2 regions of the Peribacillus sp. NPDC097675 genome follow, and region 2 is predicted to be linked to the other one. Evidence: riboswitches for the same ligand, from Rfam matches in the RefSeq annotation. Region 2 holds a riboswitch; the other holds the start of a gene.
The links. A riboswitch is a leader RNA that binds a small molecule or an ion and turns the genes downstream of it on or off. The one in region 2 is predicted to bind cyclic di-AMP.
Positions count from the first base shown of each region.

Region 1 (3,422 bases), on a different contig from region 2:
CTAGGTGGGCTGACAGAAAGTAAACTGTATTATCATTTTGATTCGTTAGTCAAACAAGGCTTAATCGAGATAGTGGAAATCATAAAAGAAGAACATCGACCAGATAAACAAGTATTCGGTATTACGGCTAAAGGTCGCGAAGAACTACCGAATAAAATCTATAAGATGTTTGAAAATGCAGGTTCCATCGGTGAGACGGTCGTAGGTTTAGCAAACATCAAGTATGTAGACCGTGATAAGGTAGTCGAAATCCTGAAAAACAACAAAAAGAAGCTAATTGCAAAGTGGGAGCTAATTGCGGATTTCGAAAAACAGATGAAGATGAAAAAAGATCAAGATAAAGATAAGCTTGTGGACTATTTAGGTGAATACTTTTCTTCCAGAACAGATCACACCATATCCTGGCTTGAGGAGTTAATCGGACGGATTCAACAAGGGGAAATTTAAAGAATACATTCAATAAAAAACTGCACGCTCCATTGTTAGGTGTCTCTAACAATGAGCGTGCAGTTTTTTTATGTGTACCATCGCGGCATTTCTCACATTCGTGACTTCAAGGAAGAAATACCCTTTCTTTCAATAAGTAAATTCCCTTTAACCTGTTAAGATATCTTCGCTTGGATATCTGATTATTTCTTGGTTAGGTTTTGCTAGAGAAAAGGCTAATGTTAAAGGACCTAATTTGCCTAGAAACATGATAAATACGATGATGATTTTACCTAAATCCGAAAGGTCTGCAGTGATTCCCATAGACAAACCCACTGTTCCAAAAGCTGAAATCACTTCAAATAATATTTTTAGAAACGGCTCTGGCTCTGTAATATTTAAAATGAATGTACTTAAGAAAATAAATAAAATACTTATTGTAGTTATAGCAAGGGACCGGACAATTACGGTTTCCTTTATTGCCCTATTTCCTATGGTGATCTGCCTTTTGTCACTCAAAAAGGTTAAGACTGACAAAATAATCACCAAAAACGTTGTAAGCTTGATTCCCCCACCCGTTGAGGCGCTCCCAGCCCCGACGAACATTAATAGCAACATGAATGTAATCGTTGCTTCATGTAAATTGCCAATATCGAGGGTATTGAATCCAGCCGTTCGCGTAGTTACTGCTTGGAAGTACGATGCCCAAAGCTTGTCACCTAATGAAGACATTGTCCCGAACGTATTAGGATTATGGTATTCCATAGAGAAAACGACAAGCATAGCCAAAACATTCAGAACAAAAGTACCAACCAGCATCAGTTTTGAGTGGAGACTTAATTTCTTGAAGCTACGTTTATCCCAGATATCGTATAAAACAGTAAAACCTATTCCCCCTAGGATAAACAGAAACGATATCGCAAGGTTTACTATTGGATCACCTACGTACCCCATCAAGTTGTCAGACCATATAGAGAATCCGGCATTATTAAAAGCGGATATGGAGTGGAAAAAGCTATAATACATCCCTTTTCCCCATCCGTACTCCGGAACCCACCTTATAGCCAAGATCAACATGGCAATGATTTCAATAGTAAAGGAGTATAAAAATAGATTTTTAACTAATTTGATGACCCCTCCTAGAGCCGTCTGATTTAAAGCCTGTTGAATAATTAACCTTCCTTTAAACCCTATCTTCTTTCCTAACACCATGAAAATAAGCACGGCAAAAGACATAATTCCCAGGCCACCAACTTGTATAAGCATGAGAATCACTAATTGTCCGAAAGTGGTATAAGCCGTACCCGTATCCACTACAGCAAGACCTGTCACAGTCATAGCGGATGTTGAAGTGAAAAGGGCATCCGTCCAACTAACAAAGGTGGTTGTTGAAAAAGGCAATTTCAACAGAATTGTACCTAAAATGATAAAAAATAAAAATACAAGTACAAGTAGTTGAGAAGGATTGAACTGACGATATTTTAATTTCATACGAAACCCTTTCTCCTTTTAACGTCTCTATTAATCTTAATTTTTTTAAAAAGAAAATGACTAAAAAGCCAAACAAAAAAAGACCAAAAAGGGATGCCCCCCGTGGTCTACTGCATGATCACAAGTTTCACCATCCTCTCCTTAACGCTTACGAAGTTAGCTGTCGGATTCGGGTCAAGAAGTAACCCTACCTTCAAATGAAGGATTCACCCCAAGTAGCAAAAATTGGCTGCTACAAAATTGGTTTCCCCGTTCCATACGGATTCAGCGATCAAGATGATTGATTAATTTACAGCTATGTTACTCCTGTTTTTTGATGATGTAAACACTTTTATTGGATAGTTTTTCCTTAGGGTATATATGCATGATTCTTCGCACATCTCTATCCTTGATTTTAATGATTTTTTCTCTTTTTATCGTTTTAAAAAGAAAAAGTCATGACGGATTTTCTGCTTCTTTTTGTGTCACAAAAACTTCTGGATCCGAAAAGTAAACAACATAAAAATCCTATCAAAGAAGGCAAGACAAATGAAGAAACGGTTTTATTTTTTCCTTTTCACTCTTCCGAATAAACCTATTGCGACAGCTGTGCCAATGGCGACGGCAAACCAAGTAACTAAGCTCAATACATTCCCCTCCTATTTAAAGGTAATGGTACCTAATAGCTGGCATGGCACGATCATGATTTATATAAAAACCACTGAATGCACTCACCTATCTCTTCTCTTTTTTAACACAATCGATTCCCCTCTCCTTCTACCCTATTCCTTTCTAAAATTATTTTTTCAGACATGCTACTTTTTCCGTCTTAAGGTTTATATAGACAGTGAAGATTGTTCCGTTCGATACACACAACTTGAATCCTCGAAAGGTTCAGTCCAAACATACGGGAGGGATGATAATGGAATTGGAAACGTTACTAGATCAGGAATATAGCTCGGGGTTCAATCCTGATTTGGCCGAAACGATTGGCTTATCAAAGGCAGTGATGTTGGCACACCTCCACACCTTGATTGAGACATGCGGAGTGGAACGGGACGGGAGGGATTGGATCGTCCATACCTATCGCTACCGTTCTGGTCAGAGGCCACCATCAAGCGGACCATTCTCAGTCTTGAAAAAGACGGCTGCCTCGTTTCGGAAAATTACAACCCATCGAAGATGAACAAAACGAAATGGTACAGCATCTGTTATGAACAGTATATTGTCATGCGTGAAGATGAAGAAGCATTTTGGATGAATTACTAAACCCTGCCCTACTGATGAAGGCAGCCACAAAAGGAGACGAAACCGTATGATTTATGAAGAAACGTACCACTATTTATTGAAACATGTATCTTCCACAGAATTTGATACGTGTTTGTACTCCTTGCTGCATAGTGATTGGGATGGGGTCATTCAAAGTCCGCTTCATATGATGGCAAATGGCGTGGGCACTTCGGAAAAATACATGAAACAGATCGTCAGGAATTTCACATCGCCAAAAGGAGAGCTCCCCCAGATAT
Region 1 is NZ_JBNNSK010000008.1:219,311-222,732, reverse strand. Features, by position in the region: gene ACQKL5_RS13915 (PadR family transcriptional regulator) at 1-447, shown strand, start outside; gene ACQKL5_RS13910 (TrkH family potassium uptake protein) at 595-1,917, opposite strand; cyclic di-AMP (ydaO/yuaA leader) riboswitch at 2,048-2,197, opposite strand; gene ACQKL5_RS13905 (hypothetical protein) at 2,819-3,082, shown strand; gene ACQKL5_RS13900 (hypothetical protein) at 3,212-3,422, shown strand, end outside.
Region 1: another riboswitch for cyclic di-AMP. It lies ahead of ACQKL5_RS13910 (TrkH family potassium uptake protein); the one in region 2 lies ahead of ACQKL5_RS20790 (cation:dicarboxylate symporter family transporter).

Region 2 (3,422 bases):
AAAGCAGCGGCTCAAGGAGAAATTACTGGGATTGACGAGTACATAAAAAAATTAAATGCTTATCAAAGCAGTCTGACACTTGATACGAATAAAACGGTTATTGATGAAACGGTTGAAAAGAATTTGAATATCGACATCACCACGTCTTCCTCGGATTTAATTAAAAGTAATATTGAGCAAGAAAAGTACAAGCAGGAACTTGAAAAAAGTAGCCTGAAGGAAAAAGTGGTCATGCTAGATGCTCAATTAAGTTCTATTGAGGTACAAACGAATGCTGTCGAGACGACAAGTCAGGCGGACGGTACAGTGAAAAACATCAATAAGAATTTGTCGAACCCGATTATTTCAATCGCTTCTTCAGAAATGGCTATTGAAGGAACCTTTACTGAAGAACAGTTAAAGAAGGCAACGGTGGGAATGGAGTTAAAGGCAATTTCTCCTGATTTGAATAAGAATTTGGCTGGAACAATAAGTCGTATACATTCTTATCCAAAAGAGGAGCCCAATCTTAATGAAGAAAATAGATATCCATTCCAGGCGAATATCGTGAAAGATCCGGAAGTGACTGAACCGTTATTAGCCGGTTCAAAGGTTGACCTTACGGTGATAACGAATGTGAAGGCGGGAGTGCCGGTCGTACCCACAATAGCGGTACATGATGGCAAGCAGCCACATGTTTATGCATTAACCAATAAAGGATATGTGAATCGTCAATACCTTACAAAAGGGGCTCAGGCAAAAGGGAAGCAGGAAATCCTTAAAGGTCCAACAGTTGGCGATGTCATTTTGCTAGATCCAAAAAAGGTAGTGAAAAACCACTCGCATTTCATTACACCGCTTCGTATCGAAAAAATAAATTCCGGAACTTTTAAGAAATTATCCACCCGGGAGAAAATTAGATACATTTTACTAGGAATTTTGGAAAAATAATTCATATTGATCTGAAATTAGTTATTAACCTTTTTTGTCCTTAAACTAATTACCTATTTAAACAATAAGTGTAAACTAAAATAGCTCTTAATATTCAGAATTTATCAATGTGTATCAAGGCTTGGATATCAAAATATATTTACAGATTTATATTTTTAGTATAATATTTTAATATAAGTTAGTTCGCTTAATCTTATAAAAAAGAACGGGGGAACCATTTTTGCGGATTAATCCGCTAGGGGTGAATTCAGAGATGAAAGGGCCATTGTGTTTCCGATTCCTAACCCGACAGCTAACCCCGTAAGCGTCTTCGAGGGAACATGTGTGAATAACACGCGAAAAGGGAAAATGACACGTAGTGTGTCTTTTTTTTAAGCGTAAGGATAGAAGTTTTTCAATATACAGAAAAATTTTTTTCTTTTTATTAGTATCTTGTTTCCCTTACCGAGACAAATGTTTTTACATCAAAGACTATATGGAAGGTGAGGAAATTAAATGAAGAAATTCAAAACGAGTTTAGCTACTCAAATTTTTGCTGGCTTAATTCTAGGGATTATCGTAGGTGCTATATTTTATGGAAGCGAGACAGCCCAAGGCTATCTACAACCATTAGGCGATATCTTCTTACGGATGATAAAAATGATCGTCGTTCCAATTATCGTTTCTAGCCTTATTGTTGCAGTTGCAGGTGTGGGCGATTTAAAATCAGTAGGGAAATTAGGTGCGAAGTCACTATCCTACTTTATAGTAGTAACACTAGTTGCAATTGGCGTAGGCTTATTATCAGCTAACATTATTCAGCCTGGTGCAGGCGTGGACATGGGGAATCTAGAACAAACTGATATTTCTACCTATGTTGATACAGCTGAATCTAAGGAACATGAATCTTTTATAGACACAATTGTTCATATTGTACCATCTAATCCGATCAAAGCAATGGTAGAAGGCGATATGCTTGCCATCATCTTCTTCTCAGTCTTGTTTGGACTAAGCATTGCAGCCATCGGTGAAAAGGGAGAACCAGTTTTCCGTTTCTTCCAAGGTGCGGCGGAAGGCATGTTCAACTTAACGAATATGGTTATGAAATTTGCTCCAATCGGGGTGTTTGCACTAATCGGTGTGACAATTTCTAAATTCGGATTATCATCCTTAATTCCATTAGGGAAATTAGCCCTTTCTGTTTACGGGACAATGATTTTCTTCGTGATTGTCATTCTTGGGCTGATTGCAAAATTCGTCGGCTTCAGTATCTTTAAGTTAATTGGGATTTTAAAAGAAGAATTAATTTTAGCATTTTCTACAGCAAGTTCTGAAGCAGTTCTTCCAAGAATCATGGAGAAGATGGAGAAAGCGGGATGTCCTAAGCATATTACATCCTTTGTTATTCCAACGGGTTATTCTTTCAACCTAGATGGTTCTACATTATATCAAGCTTTAGCTGCAATTTTCATTGCTCAAATGTATGGCATAGACCTAAGCGCTTATGAGCAAATTACGCTAATGTTAGTGTTAATGATTACCTCTAAAGGGATTGCCGGTGTACCAGGCGTATCATTCGTCGTGCTTTTAGCGACATTGGGAAGTGTCGGTATCCCAATTGAAGGACTAGCATTCATTGCAGGTATTGACCGTATTCTTGATATGGGTCGTACAGTGGTTAACGTTATCGGTAACTCTCTTGCGGCGATTGTCATTTCTAAGTGGGAAGGTCAATTTAACCCACCAGCAGAAAATGATAAACTCGAACAAGCTTCATAATATGGTTAAAACTCCAGGGTGAAAACACTCTGGAGTTTTTTATTTGCAAAAGGCCATTGAAGTTGGAATAATCATCTTTCATATACTACAATTTGGTTCTTTTATCTCCTGTCTAGTTCCTTTAATGTATAAATACATTGGGAAGTTAATATCTGGCTGTTTTCTTATTATAGAGGGATTTGTAATTCTATATACTATAACCTTCGTGAATAATGAAAAGTTTGATAAAATATAATCAATGATGAAAGGGTCGGGGGGAATGTGAATATGAAAAATGAAGGCAATGACATCTTATATATGCATATGCAGGCTTCCGAACGATTTATCCTTTTTAACGGCCTTACTTTTCGGGAATTTTTTTATTCCCTGCCAAATGGCATGAATTCCATCTTATTATTGAAACATCAATATGATGGTGGGGAGTACAATTTAAATGTCTTGCTTGAGAGCGTGTCATCCGAAAACATGACTAAGCTTTTAAAAGAGGATGTCCGTGCATATGGTGATTTCTGTTGGATTGACTTTGAAGAAGCAGATAGTCTAGAAGAAGTGGATGGAAGGGAATTAGCAGAACTCCTATATCTAGGGCATACCAAAAATCATTTAGATCATCCTCCTTTCTTTCGTAAATTGAATAACCAATTTGTATACTTAGCCCAGGACGATGGATGGTTTAATAAAGTTTACTTTCGTTCGATCTCGACGTACTATAAGATGCTGGGAAACTTGCTTCC
Region 2 is NZ_JBNNSK010000021.1:3,581-7,002, forward strand. Features, by position in the region: gene ACQKL5_RS20785 (efflux RND transporter periplasmic adaptor subunit) at 1-930, shown strand, start outside; cyclic di-AMP (ydaO/yuaA leader) riboswitch at 1,105-1,252, shown strand; gene ACQKL5_RS20790 (cation:dicarboxylate symporter family transporter) at 1,426-2,688, shown strand; gene ACQKL5_RS20795 (hypothetical protein) at 2,956-3,422, shown strand, end outside.